Regions from separate parts of the Pantoea sp. SGAir0215 genome, predicted to be linked through region 1. Evidence: predicted binding sites of a transcription regulator. Region 1 holds the regulator's gene; each other region holds the start of a gene.

Evidence for each region. Region 1 encodes CRP, which controls carbon source genes, mostly activating them, when cyclic AMP is high. Its sites were predicted from a motif close to ATGTGANNNNNNTCACAT; they were not measured.
Region 2: the regulator CRP is predicted to act here: its motif matches at 3,102-3,119, upstream of cdd (cytidine deaminase).
Region 3: the regulator CRP is predicted to act here: its motif matches at 6,311-6,328, upstream of yrbN (protein YrbN).

The regions. Positions count from the first base shown of each region.
Region 1 is NZ_CP028031.1:253,220-260,706, reverse strand. It holds gene C1N64_RS01405 (aminodeoxychorismate synthase component II) at 1-392, shown strand, start outside; gene C1N64_RS01400 (bifunctional acetylornithine/succinyldiaminopimelate transaminase) at 481-1,701, shown strand; gene C1N64_RS01395 (YccS/YhfK family putative transporter) at 1,703-3,778, opposite strand; gene crp (cAMP-activated global transcriptional regulator CRP) at 3,837-4,469, opposite strand; gene C1N64_RS01385 (OsmC family protein) at 4,772-5,176, shown strand; gene C1N64_RS01380 (phosphoribulokinase) at 5,206-6,075, opposite strand; gene C1N64_RS01375 (YheU family protein) at 6,137-6,355, opposite strand; gene C1N64_RS01370 (hydrolase) at 6,360-7,376, opposite strand; gene C1N64_RS01365 (LysE family translocator) at 7,429-7,487, shown strand, end outside.
Region 2 is NZ_CP028031.1:3,449,868-3,457,354, forward strand. It holds gene metG (methionine--tRNA ligase) at 1-1,854, shown strand, start outside; gene C1N64_RS16080 (CidA/LrgA family protein) at 1,970-2,362, shown strand; gene C1N64_RS16085 (CidB/LrgB family autolysis modulator) at 2,355-3,047, shown strand; gene cdd (cytidine deaminase) at 3,166-4,050, shown strand; gene C1N64_RS16095 (NAD-dependent malic enzyme) at 4,221-5,918, shown strand; gene sanA (outer membrane permeability protein SanA) at 6,054-6,773, shown strand; gene C1N64_RS16105 (hypothetical protein) at 6,953-7,153, opposite strand; gene mglC (galactose/methyl galactoside ABC transporter permease MglC) at 7,279-7,487, opposite strand, start outside.
Region 3 is NZ_CP028031.1:1,088,158-1,095,644, forward strand. It holds gene infB (translation initiation factor IF-2) at 1-972, shown strand, start outside; gene rbfA (30S ribosome-binding factor RbfA) at 1,038-1,445, shown strand; gene truB (tRNA pseudouridine(55) synthase TruB) at 1,445-2,389, shown strand; gene rpsO (30S ribosomal protein S15) at 2,513-2,782, shown strand; gene pnp (polyribonucleotide nucleotidyltransferase) at 3,088-5,217, shown strand; gene nlpI (lipoprotein NlpI) at 5,347-6,231, shown strand; gene yrbN (protein YrbN) at 6,341-6,415, shown strand; gene C1N64_RS05190 (DEAD/DEAH family ATP-dependent RNA helicase) at 6,408-7,487, shown strand, end outside.

The DNA of each region.
Region 1 (7,487 bases):
CATTACAGGCCATTCGCCACTTCGCCGGTCGCCTGCCGGTGCTGGGCGTTTGTCTGGGGCATCAGGCCATCGCCCAGGTGTTTGGTGCGCAGGTCGTGCGTGCGCGCGAAGTCATGCACGGTAAGACGTCTGCTGTTCAGCATAACGGCTGTGGTGTATTTCGCGGTCTGAATCAACCGCTGACCGTAACGCGTTATCACTCGCTGATTGTGAAAGCCGATACGCTGCCTGATGAATTTGACGTCACCGCATGGAGTTTACGTGACGGTCAGCCCGACGAAATTATGGGCATCCGTCATAAAACGCTGGCACTGGAAGGCGTGCAGTTTCATCCTGAAAGTATCCTCAGCGAACAGGGACATCAACTGCTCGCTAATTTCCTGCAACAGTAAAGTTGTGTTTGCCTTTAAGTGATTTTTTATGCATATTTCATGATTATTATTTCATCACGAATCAACTCATCAGTTTGCGAGGTTGTCAATGGCAGCGGAAAACATTGCGGTAACACGGGAAACGTTCGATCAGGTTATTTTGCCTGTTTATGCACCTGCGCAGTTTGTACCGGTAAAAGGCAAAGGAAGCCGGGTGTGGGATCAGCAGGGTAAAGAGTATATCGACTTCTCGGGTGGGATTGCCGTCACCGCGCTGGGCCATTGTCACCCGGCGCTGATTGAAACCCTGAAGAAACAGGGCGAAACCCTGTGGCACACCAGCAATGTGTTCACCAATGAACCGGCTTTGCGCCTGGCCAGCAAACTGATTAACGCCACCTTCGCGGACAGAGTGTTTTTTGCCAACTCCGGCGCAGAAGCCAACGAGGCCGCGTTTAAGCTGGCGCGTTATTATGCCTGTAAACGTCATAGCCCGTTTAAAAGCAAAATTATTGCCTTCCATAATGCCTTTCATGGCCGGACGCTGTTTACGGTCACGGTAGGCGGCCAGCCAAAATATTCCGACGGTTTTGGCCCGAAACCCGCTGACATTGTGCATGTGCCATTCAACGATTTGGCGGCAGTGAAAGCCGTTATCGACGACCACACCTGTGCGATTGTCGTTGAGCCCATTCAGGGTGAAGGTGGCGTCATGCCGGCCACGCCAGAATTTATGCAGGGGCTGCGTGAGCTCTGCGATAAACATCAGGCGTTGCTGGTGCTGGATGAAGTTCAGAGCGGTATGGGGCGCAGCGGTAAGCTGTTTGCTTATGAGCACTACGGCGTCACGCCAGACATTCTGACTTCGGCGAAAGCGCTGGGCGGTGGTTTTCCTGTCAGCGCGATGCTGACCACCGAGGAGGTGGCGTCAACGATGGCTCCTGGCGTACATGGCACCACCTATGGTGGCAATCCGCTGGCCTGTGCGATTGCTGAAACCGCGCTGGATCTGATCAATACGCCAGACGTGCTGAACGGCGTGGAATCCCGTCGCCAGCAGTTTGTCGAGGCACTCAAGGCGATTGATGCCCGTTACGATCTGTTTAGCGATATTCGCGGCAAAGGCTTACTGGTAGGCGCGGCCCTGAAGCCGCAACATGCCGGAAAATCACGCGATATCCTAAATGCCGCCGCGGCTGAAGGCGTTATGGTGCTGGTGGCTGGTACGGATGTGATGCGTTTTGCCCCTTCACTGATTATTGAACCCGCCGATATTGAAGAAGGCATGGCGCGCTTTGCCAAAGCGGTCGGGAAAGTCCTGGCTGCCTGAGTTATTTTCGACCCAGACTACGAATCAGCCAGCGACCATGATGCGGTCGCTGGTTCCACGCCAGCGATGAGATCGTGTGCATCACCTTAAGATGATCCAGAATGCGCCTGATGTGCTGCTCCAGTACTGTGACCGGTCCCTCGTTGATATCTTCAATTCCCTGTAACAGATCGGTTTGCGAACTTTCGCCGTCATATTCAAGCCGCTGCTGGCAACGCTGCAGCGCAATTTCACACCATTGCAGATAGTGCTCCGCCAGCGTAGGCGGCAGCATGGTATGTTCGCGTGCCAGAATCGTCATGGCGTTGATGTGCTCAACGATAAACTGGCTGTGCGTGACCCATAAACGCATATCCTGTAAATAGCGTGCGTTAAACCCCGGCTCCTGCATCGCCTGATTTAGTGAGTTAAAGACTGCATTGTGGGCCTGATTAACGTTAACGCGCTGATAGGCGAGTACCTCGGGAGACTGTTCCGGACCAAGCAACATGCGTAACGCGTCCTGGAAAGCCTCAAGCACATCATGTGCGTTTTGTCGTAGCAGGGCACTTTGCCATTGCGGCCAAAGCCATAACGTTCCGCCAAACGCAATCAGGCAGCCCATCAGGGTATCCAGCAGGCGCGGCAGTAAGAATTGTGCGCCGTTAAGTGACAGAAGTTGCAGGGTATATACTGCGGTGACCGTGAATCCCACCATCGACCAGCCGTAAAACTGGCGGGTAAAGCGATAGCTGATAAAGGTAATCACCAGCATGATGCTCAACACCAGCGGTTCAGGGACATCCAGCCGCAGCGAGGCTGCCGCAATCACCAGCCCGGCAAAGGTGCCCAGCGCACGGTGCTGAATACGCACCCGTGTGGCGCTGTAGTTACTCTGGCTGACAAACATAATGGTCATCAGAATCCAGTAGGGTTTGGGAATCGAAAAGAACAGCGCCAGCCCGCTACCCAGCATCAGCATCACAGAAAAACGTCCGGCCGTGCGCAGGGCAGATGAGCGCAGCGAGAGATAGCTTCTGAGTGCGGGCAGAAGCGGTAAACGGCGCTGGCGATCCGCCATCAAATCACGCTGATAAAGGGGCTTTTGTGTACGCAGTACCCGTGCGATGCGGCTGAAGTGATAAAGGCAAAAATTTCCTACCGGATTGTCCGGGTGCTGACGGGCGATTTTTTCCAGTGCCCCCAGCTGCTTGTCCATATCAAAGCGACTGGACAGTTGGTGGTACAGGATGTTGTCTGCCAGCTCACGTAAACGGGCGGAAATGGTTTTCGCATTCCAGCGAATCACGGCCTCTGCATGGCTTTGTTCTACCAGTTTTTGCACTTCTTCTGGCTGATGCAGGCTGACAGAAATGTGTTCCTGTAAATCCAGTGCGACCTGAAAAGCGCGGGTCAGTCGCTTATGACTGTGATCGCGGCTGGCGGACAGCATATGCATCTGCTGATAACAGGTGTTGATGAGGTCGATTGCTTTTTGCTGCCGCGCCAGCAACGGTGGTAGCGCCTTCTCCGGATCGGTAAGTTGCGTCAGCAAGGTGTACTTGGCGTCACAATAGTTCGCCAGTTCGCGGTAAATCAGACTCAGGCTTTCACGCATTGGCTGCTCTTTCCACAGCCAAAACCAGAACCAGTTAAACAGGCCATACCACAGCGTACCGCCGATGTAGAGCAGGGGCGGTACGTAAATGGGCATGCGGCCAATCAGGCTGGTGGTAAATATCGCTGCGATCAGTGTGGCAGGGAGTAACCGTGCGTGCAGTGGGCTGATTTCACCTGTCACGCCCAGCAGCAAAGGCAGGGCGAAAAGAATAAGCGGTAAGGGCACGTCTTTAAACAGAAGCCACTGCATCAGTAAGCTACCCAGGGCAAACAGGCTGCCGCCGACAATCAGGCGTTTAAAGAAACGTTTGTGGGGCGTATCCAGACCGGCAATATTGCAGCAGGCAGGCACCAATGAGAATAGCAATCCTTTTTGCAGATCGCCAAACAGCCAGCCGAGCGCGACGGGGAGACACAACACCAGTGTCTGGCGCAGGGCATAGTTAACTTCAGGGTGATAAATTATTCTTCGCCACATCGGCTCAACGCAAATAATTCACGGCATAACGTTGCCATTATGCCGTGAAGAATAAAGCTTAGCGCGTGCCGTAAACAACAATTGTTTTGCCGTGTGCGGAGATCAGATTCTGGTCTTCCAGCATCTTCAAAATACGTCCCACGGTTTCACGTGAACATCCCACGATTTGGCCAATTTCCTGACGCGTAATTTTGATTTGCATGCCGTCAGGATGCGTCATGGCATCCGGCTGTTTCGCCAGGTTGAGCAACGTCTGCGCAATGCGACCGGTGACATCAAGGAACGCGAGGTTGCCCACTTTTTCCGATGTGACCTGCAGACGGCGCGCCATTTGCGAGGAGAGGCGCATGAGGATGTCCGGATTCACCTGAATCAGCTGACGGAATTTTTTGTAGGAAATCTCTGCCACTTCGCACGCGGTTTTCGCACGTACCCAGGCGCTGCGCTCCTGACCTTCTTCGAACAGGCCAAGCTCACCAATAAAGTCGCCCTGATTCAGATAGGACAGAATCATCTCCTTGCCTTCTTCATCCTTAATCAGTACCGCAACGGAACCTTTAACGATGTAGTAAAGCGTTTCCGCCTTTTCACCTTGATGAATGAGCGTACTTTTGGATGGATACTTGTGAATATGGCAATGGGACAGGAACCATTCAAGTGTAGGGTCTGTTTGCGGTTTGCCGAGAACCATTCGCTATTATCCTCTGTTGTAATCGTGCCCAAAATACAGGGCTCTGTTTCCCTGCCAGGCGATGTAAGCGTTAAGCGTCTTTCCATTCAGGAAATTATTCGGGCTGCATTCGGCGCAGTGCGCATCATTCTTCCCGGCTTCGTCTTCGGATGACGAAAAATATTTTCAGCTCTGTTTGTAGCACAGCTTACGTCGACTGTCTTGTGTTGTCTCGCTTCAGCAAGATGGCGTTTTCTCTGGATTGCTGTTTCCCAGGCAAAAGCGTACGCTGAGCCAAAACAGGGTATTCTGAGGTCAAAATTATGCAGGCACGCGTCAAATGGGTTGAAGGGTTAACATTCCTGGGGGAATCATCGTCCGGCCATCAGGTACTGATGGATGGCAATTCTGGCGATAAAGCGCCGAGCCCTATGGAGATGGTGCTGATGGCGGCAGGGGGATGCAGCGCCATTGACGTTGTGTCAATTTTGCAAAAAGGCCGCAACGATGTGGTTGATTGCGAAGTGAAACTATCGTCTGAACGTCGGGAAGAAGCCCCCCGCATCTTTACCCATATCAATCTGCATTTTATCGTCAGCGGCAACGCACTTTCGGATAAAGCCGTGGCACGCGCTGTCGATCTGTCCGCGGAAAAATATTGCTCTGTCGCCATCATGTTAGGCAAAGGCGTCAACATTACCCACAGCTACGAAGTGATTGCGCTGTAATCTCACAGAGGCCAGGCTGGCCTCTGTGGTTATTCAATCCGTTTCCCTTCCATGAGCCGTTTTACTAACGGCGCCATAATTAACTCCATCGCCAGTCCCATTTTGCCGCCGGGTACCACCAACGTGTTGATATTGGAAATAAACGATCCCTGCAGCATGGCCAGCAGATAGGGAAAATCAATGTCTTCCAGCCCCTGAAAGTGGATAACCACAAAGCTTTCATCCAGCGAAGGGATGGTGCGCGCGGCAAAGGGATTAGAGGTATCCACCGTGGGGACGCGCTGAAAGTTAATATGGGTTCGTGAAAACTGCGGCGTAATGAAATTGATGTAATCTTCCATGGAACGCACTACCGAATCCATCACCGCTTCGCGTGAATGGCCACGCTCGCTGGTATCGCGCACCAGTTTCTGAATCCACTCCAGGTTGACGATGGGCACGACGCCGACCAGCAAATCGACTTTTTCCGCCACATTGTGTTGTGCAGTCACCACGCCGCCGTGCAAGCCTTCATAAAACAGCACATCCGTATCCGGAGGTAACGGTTGCCAGGGCGTGAAGGTGCCGGGAACCTGGTTCCAGGGAACGGCTTCATCATAGGTGTGCAGATACTTACGCGACTGGCCCTTACCGTGTTCGCCGTATTCGACGAACGTTTGCTCCAGCAGGCCAAAATCATTCGCCTCCGGGCCAAAGTAGCTGATATGTCGCCCCAGATCGCGCGCTTTTCGGATAGCCATGTCCATTTCGGGGCGGGTAAAGCGGTGAAAACTGTCCCCTTCCAGTTCGGCAGCGTGCAAACCGAGTTGCTGAAAAATTTTACGGAACGCCAGACTGGTGGTGGTGGTTCCCGCACCGCTGGAGCCCGTTACCGCGATAATCGGATGGCGTGCAGACATAGTTGAAGTCCCTGTGACGTCGGGCGATGAGCATTGTTAGCACGATTTTCCGTTCGTTGCATCAGCCACGAAACTCGCTTTTGCGCATGATGTTGACCGACTCGTGCAGTTCCGACCATACCAGAACGACCTCGCCGTGCTCCAGCTGACGACGCACATCGGCGACTTTTTCCGTCAGGCTGAGCTCCTGCTCGCCGTAATCCGTGCCTTCACGCAAAACAAACGCTTCGATAAGATTTTCAAGGGTTTCGGGGGAAACCTGTTCCCAGGGAATAATCACAGAATCAGTTATCCAGATAAGAGGAAATCCACTGTGGCACGCGCTGCTCCAGCCACAACCGAGGCTGACGCAGGGTGCCACTGACGAAACCAACATGCCCACCCTGCTGTGTCAGCTGATAGGTAATAGTGGCAGATAATTGCGCAGGCTGCGGGATCACCTCATCGCTCATGAACGGGTCATCTTTTGCATGGATGATGAGCAGCGGTTTTGTCACGAACTTAAGTCGCGGCATAGCGCTGGCGCGACGGTAATAATCCGTGGCGTCGGCAAAACCATGCGCCCGGGCCGTGATCGCGTCGTCAAAGTCCCGCAGACGGCGCAGGGCGTTAAGCTGAATGAGGTTCACCGGCAACGTGTCGGGCCAGGCCCGCAGTTTACGCTGGGCATTCTTTTTTAACTGGCTTAACAGGTAACGCTGATAAACCTGTGAAAAGCCGCGCTCCAGTCGGGCGCTGCAGGGTTCCAGCATCAGGGGCGCAGACACAATCACGCCCGCGTCGATCAGGGCTTCATCACCTTGCTGGCCTAACAGGCAACCGAGCATATTCCCGCCCAGCGAGAAGCCGACAGCAGTTGTGGGTACCCGGCCCCAGCGCGTCGTCAGCCAGTGCAGGAAAAAACGCGCATCCTCGGTTTCACCGGAGTGGTATATCCGGTTCAGACGGTTCGGCTCACCGCTGCAGCCGCGAAAGTGCATTACTACCGCCAGCCAGCCACGCTGTTTGCACTGCAGCATCAGGCCATGAATATAGGGACTGTGGAAACTTCCTTCCAGGCCATGAAACAGCACCACGCGCGGTTTATGCCGGGCAAACTGAGGATCTTCACTCCAGGCCAAATCAACAAAGTCACCGTCAGGTAAATCCAGCCGCTGCCAGTGTGGCGTTAACCTTTTCGTCCGCCGTATCAACCGCGGCAGAATGGTTTGCAGGTGCGGGTTGCCCAGACCGGGCAGGGGAATGAACGCCGCGTCGTCAGGGCCCGAAAATTTCATGTTGTAAAGGCTTGTCTGTTCCATATCACACTGTTAGCTTCGATAAGTTTTCACTAAGGGAGGAGAACCCGGGTTAATGGAACTCAGTCTGTTTTTATCATTATTAGGCTTTCTTTGGGTCGCGGCGATTACACC
Region 2 (7,487 bases), 1.3 Mb from region 1:
CTGAAGGCTCAGCAGTTGGGCATTGCGCCGGAACAGATGATTGCTGAAATGAAACACGAGCACGAAACAGATTTTGCCGGTTTTAACATCAGCTATGATAACTATCACTCAACGCACGGCGACGAGAACCGTGAGCTGGCCGGGCTCATCTATGGTCGCCTGAAAGAGAACGGTTTCATTAAGAACCGCACGATTTCTCAGCTGTACGATCCGGAAAAAGGCATGTTCCTGCCTGACCGTTTCGTGAAAGGCATCTGCCCGAAATGTAAAGCGCCTGACCAGTACGGCGACAATTGCGAGGTGTGCAGCGCGACCTACAGCCCGACCGAACTGATCGATCCGAAATCTGTGGTGTCCGGTGCAACCCCTGTGCTGCGTGATTCCGAGCACTTCTTCTTTGACCTGCCGTCGTTCAGCGAAATGCTGCGCGCCTGGACGCGTTCTGGCGCACTGCAGGAGCAGGTCGCCAATAAAATGCAGGAGTGGTTCGAATCCGGTCTGCAACAGTGGGATATTTCCCGTGATGCGCCGTACTTTGGCTTCGAAATTCCTGGCGCGCCGGGCAAATACTTCTACGTCTGGCTGGATGCGCCGATCGGCTATATGGGCGCGTTTAAGAACCTGTGTGACAAACGCGGCGACATCAGTTTTGACGAATTCTGGCAGCAGGATTCCACCACAGAGCTGTACCACTTCATTGGTAAAGACATCGTCTACTTCCACAGCCTGTTCTGGCCTGCCATGCTGGAAGGCAGCGGCTTCCGCAAACCCAACAACCTGTTTGTGCATGGCTATGTGACCGTAAATGGCGCAAAAATGTCGAAATCGCGCGGAACCTTTATTAAAGCCAGTACCTGGTTACAGCATCTGGATGCCGACAGCCTGCGCTATTACTATGCGGCCAAGCTTTCTTCGCGTATTGATGACATCGACCTGAATCTGGAAGATTTTGTTCAGCGCGTCAACGCCGACATTGTGAACAAAGTGGTCAACCTGGCGTCACGTAATGCCGGTTTTATCACCAAACGCTTTGGCGGCAAGCTGTCCGCAGAACTGGCCGACCCGGCGCTTTATCAAACATTCCTGGACGCATCCGAAAAGATTGGCGAGGCCTGGGCAAGCCGTGAATTTGGCCGGGCGATTCGTGAAATTATGGCGCTGGCCGATCTGGCCAACCGTTATGTTGACGAGCAGGCACCGTGGGTGGTGGCGAAGCAGGAAGGCCGTGATGCCGATCTGCAGGCTATTTGCTCCATGGGCATTAACCTGTTCCGTGTGCTGATGACCTGGCTGAAGCCTGTGCTGCCGTCGCTGAGCGAGCGAGCCGAAGCTTTCCTGAACAGCGAACTCAGCTGGGACGCCATTCAGCAGCCGCTGCTCGACCATCAGGTTGCGCCGTTTAAAGCCCTGTATGGTCGCATTGAGATGGCGAAAGTCGAGGGCCTGATTGAAGCGTCGAAAGCCGACGCGGCTGAAGCCAGTAAACCGACGGTTAGCGGCCCACTGGCGGATGCGCCGATTGGCGATACCATCACGATTGATGACTTTGCCAAAGTTGATATGCGCGTGGCACTGATTGAGAAAGCGGAACTGGTGGACGGCTCAGACAAACTGCTGCGTCTGGAGTTGGATCTGGGCGGCGAGAAGCGCCAGATTTTCTCTGGTATCCGTGCAGCCTATCCTGACCCGGCCGTACTCGTTGGCAAAATGACCATTATCGTGGCGAACCTGGCACCACGTAAAATGCGCTTTGGCGTCTCGGAAGGCATGGTGCTGTCTGCGGGGCCGGGCGGCAAAGACCTGTTCGTGTTGTCTGTCGACAGTGGCGCAGTGCCGGGTATGCCCGTTAAATAAGGCGTTCGCCCTTCCTGCATCTGATGGCAGGAAGGGCCGTTCTGCCTTACGCTGACAGCTGGCACGCCAGATCGTCAGTGCGTAGGATTACGCTCGTTGGAAACAGGAGCCTGTCATGCACACCGTGCTAGCGATAAGTTGGCGTTATCTGCGCGCTTTTACCCTTCTCTATCTCTGTTTATATGCCGGAAACGGCGTAGCAAGGTTGCTGCCCATTACGCTGCCCGGCAGCATTATTGGCATGCTGATTTTGTTTACCCTGCTCGCGTCTCAAATCGTGCCGGTCCACTGGGTTAAGCCCGGTTGTCATCTTATCATTCGCTATATGGCGCTGCTGTTCGTTCCCATCAGTGTGGGCGTCATGAATTACACCGATCTGCTGACCGCGCAGTTTGGCCCTATCGTGGTCTCGTGTCTTGTCAGTACCTTCGCTGTCCTGAGCATCGTGGGGTTAAGCGCCCACAAGCTGCATTCGCGCGTGCCGACGAAAGAGGTGAAGGATGAGTGATATCTGGTGGTCATTGCCCCTGACGCTGGGCGCATTTTTCCTGGCGCGCAGACTGGCTGCCGCGCTGAAGATTGCCCTGCTGAACCCCTTGCTGGTTTCGATGGCGATCATCATTCCCATCCTGCTGTTACTGCAACTGCCCTATACACGTTACTTTGCCGGAAGCCAGGTGCTTAATGCCCTGCTACAGCCCGCCGTGGTCGCACTGGCGCTGCCGCTGTATGAGCAGATGCATCAGATTCGCGCCCGCTGGAAATCCATTATCGGCGTATGCCTGATCGGCAGCCTGACGGCAATGACCTCCGGCACAGCGATCGCCCTGTGGATGGGGGCAACGCCGGAAATCGCCGCCACGATTTTACCTAAATCCGTCACCACACCGATCGCGATGGCGGTATCCGGCTCTCTGCACGGCATTCCCGCTATCAGTGCGATTTGTGTGCTGATAGCCGGTGTGCTCGGTGCGGTATTTGGCCATATGGTGCTGAATCTGTTGGGCGTGAAAAGTAAAGCGGCACGCGGTCTGGCGATTGGTAATGCGTCCCATGCGCTGGGAACCGCCCGGGCGGCGGAACTGGACTTCCAGGAAGGGGCATTTAGTTCGCTGGCACTGGTGATCTGCGGCATCGTAACGTCGTTACTGGCACCCTTTGTTTTTCCGCTGCTACTGCACTGGTTTGGCTAAAACTTTGGGAGAGATCTCGCAAAGTTGAAAACTCTAAGACACGTTGCATTGTCAGAGCGACAGAGATCACATATAAACCGATGTCTGGCACATTGCCTGAAGATTGAATGAGGCTTCCATGCATCCACGTTTCCACTCTGCCTTTGAATTACTGCCGGCTCCCCTGCAAACCGCGCTTCGTCCGGTGCTGAGTGAGCCGGGATTTGACGCGATGCTGCGGGCCGATCAGGTCACCCTCCTGCAACAGCAAACCCAACTGGATGCGGACGCTCTCGCCCTGGCGCTGCTTCCGGTCGCGGCGGCCTGCGCGGTCGCCTCGCTGTCCCGTTTCAACGTCGGTGCCATTGCACGCGGGATAAGCGGTAACTGGTATTTCGGTGCCAATATGGAGTTTGCCGGTGCCACCATGCAGCAAACCGTGCATGCAGAACAAAGCGCTGTTACGCACGCCTGGCTGCGCGGCGAAGCGCGCCTGGAGACCATCACCGTCAACTACACGCCGTGCGGGCATTGCCGCCAGTTCATGAATGAACTTAACAGCGGCACGGCGATTCGTATCAGCCTGCCCCAGCGCCCGGTGCAGACGTTAGCGCACTATCTGCCTGACGCTTTCGGCCCTGGCGACCTGCACATCACCGAACGGCTGATGGATAAGGTGGATCATGGCTTTGTTGTCACGGGCGATGCGCTGTCGCAGGCGGCCATTGACGCGGCCAACCAGAGTCATGCCCCTTACAGCCGCGCGTTCAGTGGCGTTGCAGTGCAAACCGCCTCAGGCCGTATTTTTAGCGGTCGCTATGCGGAAAATGCGGCCTTTAATCCCAGCCTGCCTCCGCTTCAGGCCGCACTGATTTTGCTGAACATGGCCGGCGAATCCTGCGAGGCGATTCAGGCAGCAGCGCTGGCCCAGCCCCGACAGCCTGCGTTAGATCAGTATTCAGCGACGCAGGCAACACTGCGCGCGCTGGGCTGCGACAACCTTAACGTTATCGAGCTGGCGTAAAGCGTAATGCGGGGCACGGTTTTAAACAGTTTCTAAATCTTTTATTTACAAAAGCTGTACATCCGCGAGAAATTTCATAGGATCTGACGCCAGGCCTTCTTTATCAAAATAAACTGGCGTCCTCTACCCTCTTATTGCGCCAGGAACACTCGCAACCGGAGCATTACTGCATGGAACTCGAATACGAAAGTAAACGCCCGCTCTATATTCCCTACGCTGGCCCTATTCTGCTGGAATTTCCCCTGCTGAATAAGGGCAGCGCCTTCAGCATCGAAGAGCGTAACGAATTCAATCTCAACGGCTTACTGCCCGAAGCGGTCGAAACCATTGAAGAGCAGGCGAAACGCGCATGGCGTCAGTTTCAGGACTTCAAAAATAATAACGACAAGCACGTCTACCTGCGCAATATTCAGGACACCAACGAAACCCTGTTCTACCGTCTGCTGGACAATCATCTTGAAGAGATGATGCCAATTATTTATACGCCAACCGTCGGCGCAGCCTGCGAACACTTCTCTGAAATTTATCGCCGCGCCCGTGGTGTGTTCATCTCATATCCCAACCGTGAACACATCGAAGACATGCTGCAAAACGCCACCAAACAGAACGTTAAAGTCATCGTGGTGACCGACGGTGAGCGTATTCTGGGCCTGGGTGACCAGGGCATCGGCGGCATGGGTATTCCGATTGGTAAACTGTCGCTGTATACCGCGTGCGGCGGCATCAGTCCGGCTTACACCTTACCGGTGGTACTGGATGTCGGTACCAATAACCAGCAACTGCTGAACGATCCGCTTTATATGGGCTGGCGTCACCCACGTATTACCGGTGAAGAGTACGATGAATTCGTTAATGAATTTATCCAGGCCGTGAAACGCCGCTGGCCGAAAGTGCTGCTGCAGTTTGAAGACTTTGCGCAGAAAAACGCAATGCCGCTGCTGGAGCGCTATCGCGATGAAGTGTGCTGCTTCAACGATGATATTCAGGGCACCGCTGCTGTCACCGTGGGCACTCTGATTGCCGCCAGTCGTGCTGCCGGAAGCCGTTTGTGCGAACAAAAAGTGGTGTTCCTGGGGGCAGGTTCAGCCGGCTGCGGTATCGCAGAGCAAATCATTGCGCAGATGAAGTCGGAAGGTCTGAGCGATGAAGAGGCGCGTAGCCGCGTAATGATGGTCGACCGCTTTGGCCTGCTCACTGATAAGTTGCCTAACCTGCTCGATTTCCAGAGCAAGCTGGTGCAGAAAAGCGATAACCTCAAAGACTGGGATACGGCCAGTGATGCGATTTCGCTGCTGGACGTAGTGCGCAACGCCAAACCCGATATTCTGATTGGGGTTTCAGGCCAGCCCGGACTGTTCACCGAAGAGATCATCCGCGAGATGCACAAGCACTGCAAACGTCCTATTGTGATGCCGCTCTCTAACCCCACCTCGCGCGTTGAAGCCACGCCAGCGGATATTATCGCCTGGACCGATGGTGCTGCACTGGTCGCGACCGGGAGCCCGTTCTCACCGGTTTCATGGAACGGTAAAACCTATCCGATCGCGCAGTGTAACAACTCCTATATCTTCCCGGGCATCGGTTTAGGGGTGATTGCCTCGGGTGCATCACGCGTAACCGATACCATGCTGATGACCGCCAGCCGCGCACTGGCAGACTGCTCGCCGCTGGTCAACGATGGTGAAGGGCCGGTACTGCCTGAAATCAAAGATATTCAGGGCGTGTCGAAAGTGATCGCAATGGAAGTGGGCAAAGCCGCGCAACTGGCGGGCGTTGCCGTGGTGACCTCGGAAGACGTGCTGTCACAGTCTATTTCGAATAACTTCTGGCTGCCGCAATACCGTCATTACCGCCGTACCTCGATCTAAAAAGGTCTGCGCTGGATCATCCTCCGATCCAGCGCTGCTTAAAATAGCACCAGCCAGACGGGGTAAACTTGCTTCGCGAGGGTTGCTCAAGTAGCCTTGTCCCACCAAAACCTCTCATCTCGAGTGCTCAGGCGCATGTTGAAACGCGTTTTCATTGCTCTGCTTTTCATCATCTTAACGATGGTGGCGACGGCGCTTGGCCTGGATCGCTGGATAAGCTGGAAAACCGCCCCCTATATTTACGACAATCTGGCCTCACTGCCCCATCGTCAGGTCGGTGTTGTGCTGGGCACGGCAAAATATTACCGCACCGGGGTGATTAATCAGTACTACCTGTACCGGATGCAGGGCGCGCTTAACGCCTATAACAGCGGCAAGATTAACTATTTACTGCTGAGCGGAGACAATGCGCAGCAGAGCTATAACGAACCCATGACCATGCGGCGCGATTTAATCAAAGGTGGCGTTGATCCGGCGGATATCGTACTGGATTACGCGGGCTTTCGGACGCTGGATTCCATTGTCCGCACGCGCAAGGTATTCGATACCAACGATTTTATTATCATCACCCAGCGCTTCCACTGTGAGCGGGCACTGTTTATCGCCCTGCACCTTGGCATTCAGGCTCAGTGCTACGCTGTGCCCTCGCCGAAAAATATGCTGACGGTGCGCATGCGTGAGGTCGGTGCACGTCTTGGCGCGCTGGTAGATTTGTACCTCCTCAAGCGTGAACCGCGCTTCCTCGGGCCTCTGGTGCCCATTCCCGCCGTACATGATGTGCCGGAGGATGCGCAAAGCTATCCTGCTGTCACCCCTGAGCAACTGCTGGAACTGGAACAAAAGCGCCATCAGTAAGCCGCCTTTGTCTGGCTGACAGCCCGCTGACCCTGGCGTGAAGATAGACTGTGAGAACGGATGATAACGCCGGCGCGGCAGGCTCCGCCTTTCTGACAGGAGTGCATCGCCGACGCGTAGCATCCTTGCTATGGCGAAACAAGGCTTAGCGCGGGACTTTGCGATGGCGACAGGGCTTATCACGCATCGTTACCAAGGATGACGGTCAGTCCAGCGCGGCGGATTTGCTGCTTCTTTACCTTACTGACCTGCTGACCTGCTGACCTGCTGACCTGCTGACCTGCTGACCTGCTGACCTGCTGACCTGCTGACTCAGGATTTTGCGTCCACAGGACAGCTTTCTGTTCCTGATTAAAGTCAATTCGAACGCGCACTCTCATAGCGGGCATCCTGCTGGCTCGCCGTGAATCCGCGTTCTTTCCTGCTTCCGGGCGCAGGCTGGCGGCTTCCGTGCCATAAAAAAAGCGGCCCGCAGGACGCTTAGCTTACATGATGACTTCTGCCGTTATTTTTTACGTGCGTACTTCAGCGAGTCGAGCGCCACAGCAAAAATAATGATGCCGCCCTTGATTATGTACTGCCAGTAAGGGTTAATGCCGATATAGGTCAAGCCGTAGTTGATGACGGTGAAGATCAACACACCGGTCACGACACCGGCCACCGTCCCCACACCACCGGCAAAAGACACACCACCGACGACGCAGGCCGCGATAG
Region 3 (7,487 bases), 830 kb from region 1:
GTTGTGATCGAATCGTTCCTCGACAAAGGTCGTGGTCCGGTTGCGACCGTTCTGGTACGCGAAGGCACGCTGAACAAAGGCGATATCGTTCTGTGTGGCTTCGAATACGGCCGTGTTCGTGCAATGCGTGACGAACTGGGACGTGAAGTCATGGAAGCGGGCCCGTCTATCCCGGTTGAGATCCTCGGCTTGTCCGGTGTTCCGGCGGCAGGTGATGAAGCGACCGTGGTGCGTGACGAGAAGAAAGCCCGTGAAGTGGCACTTTATCGTCAGGGCAAATTCCGCGAAGTGAAACTGGCACGTCAGCAGAAATCTAAGCTGGAAAACATGTTTGCTAACATGACCGAAGGCGAAGTATCTGAACTGAACATCGTGCTGAAAGCCGACGTTCAGGGCTCTGTGGAAGCGATCTCCGACTCCCTGCTCAAACTCTCCACCGACGAAGTGAAGGTGAAGATTGTGGGTTCAGGCGTAGGTGGTATCACCGAAACCGACGCGACGCTGGCAGCCGCATCTAACGCGATTATCCTTGGCTTTAACGTCCGTGCGGACGCATCTGCGCGTCGCGTCATCGACGCTGAAAGCCTGGATCTGCGTTACTACTCCGTCATCTATAACCTGATTGACGAAGTGAAAGCCGCAATGAGCGGTATGCTGGCACCAGAGTACAAACAGCAGATCATCGGTCTGGCTGAAGTGCGTGACGTGTTCAAATCACCGAAATTTGGTGCTATCGCAGGTTGTATGGTGACGGAAGGTAACATCAAGCGTCACAACCCAATCCGCGTCCTGCGCGATAACGTGGTGATCTACGAAGGTGAGCTTGAATCACTGCGTCGCTTTAAAGATGACGTTAACGAAGTGCGTAACGGCATGGAGTGCGGTATCGGCGTGAAGAACTATAATGACGTTCGTGTCGGCGATATGATCGAAGTCTTCGAAGTGATTGAAGTTAAACGCACCATCGCTTAAGTCCTGGCGTTGATGATGCAATTTGGGAGGCCGCTGGCCTCCCGAATTATTTGGGAGAAATAAAAATGGCGAAAGAATTTGGCCGTCCGCAGCGTGTATCACAGGAGCTGCAAAAAGAGATTGCGATGATTCTGCAGCGTGAGATTAAAGATCCACGCCTTGGCATGATGGTGACCGTTTCGGGTGTTGAGGTATCACGTGACCTCGCTTACGCCAAAGTGTTTGTGACATTCCTCAACGATCAAGATGAAGAAGCCGTAAAAAATGGCCTGAAAGCGTTGAAAGAAGCCTCGGGTTATATCCGTACGCTGCTGGGTAAAGCCATGCGCCTGCGTATCGTGCCTGAACTGACCTTCTTCTACGATAACTCGTTGATTGAAGGGATGCGCATGTCCAACCTCGTGACTAACGTGGTGAAAAAAGACGTTGAGCGTCGTGGTCCAGAAACCACGGATGATGACGAGGAGGCGTAATGAGTCGTCCTCGTCGTCGCGGTCGCGACGTCCATGGCGTTTTGTTGCTGGATAAGCCACAAGGCATGTCGTCTAACGATGTTCTGCAGAAGGTGAAGCGCATTTTTAACGCTAACCGTGCAGGACACACCGGTGCACTTGATCCGCTGGCAACCGGCATGTTGCCGATCTGTCTGGGTGAAGCCACCAAGTTCTCGCAGTATCTGCTGGATTCCGATAAGCGTTATCGCGTGATTGCCCGGTTAGGTGAACGTACCGATACCTCCGATGCGGACGGGAACCGGGTACAAACCCGTCCCGTGACCTTTACCCAGGCCGATCTGGATACCGCACTGGACAGTTTTCGTGGTGACATTATGCAGGTGCCGTCGATGTTTTCAGCATTGAAACATCAGGGCCGGAAACTGTATGAATATGCCCGCGAAGGCATCACTATCGAACGTGAGCCCCGGCCGATCACCGTGTATGACTTGCAGTTTATTCGCTGGCAGGGCAGTGAGCTTGAGCTGGAAATTCACTGCTCTAAAGGTACGTACATCCGTACCATTATTGACGATTTGGGTGAAAAGCTGGGCTGCGGTGCGCATGTCATCATGCTGCGTCGTTTGCAGGTAGCACGCTATCCCTTCGAAAGAATGGTCACGCTGGAGCAGCTTCAGGCGTTGCAGGCAGAGGCGAACGCCTCAGGCGACGATCTGGCGTTACAGCTCGATCCTCTGCTGCTGCCCATGGACAGTCCGGCTGCGGATTTTCCTGCGGTCAACCTGTCAGCGGATGTGGCGGCCTACTTTAAACAGGGCCAGCCGGTGCATGCAAGTCAGGCACCTGACCAGGGGCTGGTTCGGGTCACCGAAGGTGAAACACGCAAGTTTATCGGTATGGCAGAAGTGGCCGACGATGGCCGGATTGCTCCACGCCGTTTAGTGGTTGAGTATCAGAATTAAGTTGTGCGCTTTTCATTAAGGGCATTTGCGTTGCCTTCTGGCGAAGAGTAGAATAGCGCGGCTTTAAAGCGGGATGCTGAATTAGAGATCGGCGCCCATACATTCATTTAACTGGAGTTTATTATGTCTCTAAGCGTAGAAGCTAAAGCAGAGATCGTTGCTAAATATGGTCGTGGTGCTAACGACAGCGGTTCAACTGAAGTTCAGGTTGCACTGTTGACCGCGCAGATCAGCCATCTGCAGGGCCACTTCTCTGAGCACAAAAAAGACCACCACAGCCGCCGCGGTCTGCTGCGCATGGTATCTCAGCGTCGTAAGCTGCTGGACTACCTGAAGCGTAAAGACGTTGCACGCTACAGCAGCCTGATCGAAAGCCTCGGTCTGCGTCGCTAAGTCTTAAAATCGGATCGTCTGGGATGCCACAAATGTGTGCTAAAACCCCTTTGGCGATCAGATTTGTGCGAGTTTCATGAAAAGGGGGCCTTTATGGCCCCTTTTTTCAAGCAATGCGCAGCAATCCTGAGCAAACTCATGTATTGTTGTTGGGTGTGATCTTTGTTTGCAGAGGTTCGCGCGGCTAATGAGAGGCTTTACCGCAGGGGCGGTTAAGGGTTGTCATTAGTCGCGAGGATGCAACGGAGATCGGTAATTAATGGCAGGCTCAAGATAGCACTGCCCCGATGTTAAGGACTTTGATTTTGCTTAATCCGATCGTACGCAAATTCCAATATGGTCAACATACCGTCACGCTGGAAACCGGCATGATGGCTCGCCAGGCGACTGCCGCCGTTATGGTGAGCATGGATGACACCGCTGTTTTTGTCACCGTTGTTGGCCAGAAAAAAACCAAACCAGGCCAGGACTTCTTCCCACTGACCGTTAACTATCAGGAGCGTACTTACGCTGCTGGTCGTATCCCGGGCAGCTTCTTCCGTCGCGAAGGTCGTCCAAGCGAAGGTGAAACGCTGATTTCACGTCTGATTGACCGTCCGGTGCGTCCTCTGTTCCCGGAAGGGTTCGTTAACGAAGTTCAGGTGATTGCGACCGTTGTTTCGGTCAACCCACAGGTTCACCCAGACATCGTTGCGATGATCGGTGCCTCTGCCGCGCTGGCGCTGTCGGGTCTGCCTTTCAATGGCCCAATCGGTGCGGCGCGTGTGGGTTATATCAATGACCAGTACGTACTGAACCCAACGGCTGACGAACTGAAAACGTCACGTCTGGATCTGGTGGTTGCTGGTACGCAGAACGCCGTTCTGATGGTGGAATCTGAAGCAGAAATCCTGTCTGAAGAACAAATGCTGGGTGCTGTGGTGTTCGGCCACGATCAGCAGCAGGTGGTGATTGAAAACATTAATGCACTGGTCGCTGAAGCGGGCAAACCGCGTTGGGACTGGCAGCCAGAAGCGGCCAATACCGCACTGATTTCACGTGTCGCGGCCCTGGCTGAAGCGCGTATCAGCGATGCGTACCGTATCACTGACAAGCAAGCGCGTTATGCCCAGGTTGACGCCATCAAAGACGAAACCATCGCGGCGCTGCTGGCGGAAGACGAATCCCTGGATGCGGCTGAAATCGGTGATATCGTGCACAGCCTGGAGAAGACGGTTGTTCGTACCCGTATTCTGAACGGCGAGCCGCGTATCGATGGCCGTGAAAAAGACATGATTCGTGGTCTGGACGTGCGGACCGGCGTACTGCCGCGTACCCATGGTTCAGCCCTGTTCACCCGTGGTGAAACACAGGCGCTGGTGACCGCAACGCTGGGTACCACCCGCGATGCGCAGAACCTGGATGAACTGATGGGTGAGCGTACCGACAGCTTCCTGTTCCACTACAACTTCCCTCCCTACTCAGTAGGTGAAACCGGTATGGTGGGCTCGCCTAAGCGTCGTGAAATTGGTCACGGTCGTCTGGCGAAGCGCGGCGTGTTGGCCGTAATGCCAAAAGTGGAAGATTTCCCTTACACCGTTCGTGTCGTGTCTGAAATCACTGAATCAAACGGTTCATCTTCTATGGCTTCCGTCTGTGGTGCTTCTCTGGCGCTGATGGACGCGGGCGTACCTATTAAAGCGTCTGTTGCCGGTATCGCGATGGGCCTGGTAAAAGAAGACGACAAATTTGTTGTTCTGTCTGACATTCTGGGTGATGAAGATCACCTGGGTGATATGGACTTCAAAGTGGCGGGTAGCCGTGACGGTATCACCGCGCTGCAGATGGACATCAAAATTGAAGGCATCACCCGCGAGATCATGCAGGTAGCGCTGAATCAGGCCAAAGGTGCACGTCTGCACATTCTGGGCGTGATGGAGCAGGCTATCAGCACGCCGCGTCAGGAAATCTCTGAGTTCGCACCGCGCATTTACACCATCAAGATCAGTTCAGATAAGATCAAAGATGTGATCGGTAAAGGCGGTTCTGTTATCCGTGCGCTGACCGAAGAAACCGGCACCACCATCGAAATCGAAGATGACGGTACGGTGAAAATCGCGGCAACTGATGGCCTGAAAGCGAAAGAAGCGATTCGTCGCATCGAAGAGATCACCGCTGAAATCGAAGTGGGCCGCATTTACAGCGGTAAAGTCACGCGCATTGTCGATTTCGGTGCTTTCGTTGCTATCGGCGGCGGCAAAGAAGGTCTGGTGCATATTTCACAAATCGCTGATAAGCGCGTTGAGAAAGTGACGGATTATCTGCAGATGGGTCAGGAAGTACCGGTGAAGGTGATGGAAGTGGATCGCCAGGGCCGTGTCCGTCTGAGCATCAAAGAAGCGACAGAAACCAAGCCTGAGGCTGTTGCAGCTGAGAGCGCACCTGACGCTGAATAAGTCTTTCCTGATTTGCCTCTCCTTGCCTGGCAGGGGGAGGCTTTTGTGTCATCGCGAGGGCAGGAATCCTTGTGCACAGCAGGCGGATAACAGGACGGTTGTCCCAATGTTTGTATTCGGGAGTGGGAAATGAAGCCTTTTTTGCGCTGGTGTTTTGTTGCGACAGCTTTGACGCTGGCAGGATGCAGCAACTCCAATTGGCGTAAGAACGAAGTTCTTGCAGTACCTTTACAGCCCACACTGCAGCAGGAAGTGATTCTGGCTCGCATGGAACAAATTCTTGCCAGTCGAGCCCTTACCGATGATGAACGCGCACAGCTGTTATATGAGCGCGGAGTGTTGTATGATAGTCTGGGTCTGAGGGCATTAGCGCGGAACGATTTTTCGCAAGCGCTGTCTATAAGACCTGATATGCCAGAAGTGTTTAACTATCTTGGTATATACTTAACGCAGGCGGGCAACTATGATGCCGCCTATGAAGCTTTTGATTCTGTACTTGAGCTTGATCCAACTTACAACTATGCGCATTTAAATCGTGGTATCGCCCTCTATTACGGTGGTCGATACAAGTTAGCGCAAGATGATCTGCTGGCGTTTTATCAAGACGATCCTAACGATCCTTTCCGTAGCTTGTGGCTCTATCTTGTTGAAAGCAAGATGGACGCAGCCAAAGCAAAAGTGGCGCTTAAACAGCGTTACGACAAAGCGGTTAAGGACCAATGGGGATGGAATATTGTCGAGTTCTACCTGGGCGACATCAGCGAAGCAACACTGATGGAACGTCTCAAGGCGGACGCAACGGATAACACCTCGCTCGCTGAACATCTCAGTGAAACCAACTTCTATTTAGGTAAGTATTACCTAAGTCTGGGGGAGAAGGACAACGCAGAAGCGTTGTTCAAACTGGCGGTCGCCAACAACGTGAATAACTTTGTTGAACACCGATACGCATTGTTGGAACTGGCGCTACTCGGCCAGGCACAAGACGATTTATCAGAATCTGACCAGCAATAGCTGACGAACTTTTTTGCCTGTAAACCTGTCAAGTCATCATCTTCAGGGATGAGGGCTTTTCTGTTCGTCAAAACTTCTAATTTGAGCCGGTTCACACTTTTTGATGAAAATGACTGAAAGTTTTCACGACGAGTTATGTAGACTGGCCGCCGCAATCAACGAGGCACGTGTACTACATGACTGATATTCAAACCACTTTTGCAGACCTTGGCCTGAACGCCGACATCCTTGAATCACTGAACGGCATGGGCTACGTAAAGCCATCCCCAATCCAGGCTGAGTGTATTCCTCACCTGTTGGCGGGCCGTGACGTGTTAGGCATGGCGCAGACCGGGAGTGGTAAAACGGCAGCGTTCTCTCTGCCGCTGTTAAACAACATTGATCCGACTATTAAAGCACCGCAAATTTTGGTGCTGGCTCCGACCCGCGAACTGGCGGTTCAGGTTGCTGAAGCGATGACCGAATTCTCTAAGCACATGCGCGGTCTGAACGTAGTTGCCCTTTACGGCGGCCAGCGTTATGACGTGCAGCTGCGTGCTCTGCGCCAGGGACCCCAGGTTGTTGTGGGCACCCCAGGTCGTCTGCTGGATCACCTGAAGCGTGGCACGTTAGATCTGTCTAATCTGCGTGGTCTGGTGCTGGACGAAGCAGATGAAATGTTACGTATGGGCTTCATCGAGGACGTTGAAACCATCATGGCGCAGATCCCGGAAGGTCATCAGACCGCGCTGTTCTCTGCCACCATGCCAGAAGCGATTCGTCGCATCACCAAGCGTTTCATGAAAGATCCGCAGGAAGTGCGTATTCAGTCGAGCCTGACAACGCGTCCTGACATCAGCCAGAGCTACTGGACGGCTTACGGCCGTAAAACCGATGCACTGGTTCGCTTCCTGGAAGCAGAAGATTTTGATGCGGCGATCATCTTCGTTCGTACCAAAAATGCCACTCTGGAAGTCGCTGAAGCGCTGGAGCGTAGCGGTTACAACAGCGCGGCCCTGAACGGTGATATGAACCAGGCCCTGCGTGAGCAGACGCTGGAGCGTTTGAAAGATGGTCGTCTGGACATCCTGATCGCGACTGACGTTGCGGCCCGTGGCCTGGACGTTGAGCGTATCAGCCTGGTTGTTAACTACGATATCCCGATGGACGCCGAATCTTACGTTCACCGTATTGGCCGTACGGGTCGTGCGGGTCGTGCGGGGCGCGCACTGCTGTTCGTTGAGAACCGCGAGCGTCGTCTGCTGCGCAACATCGAA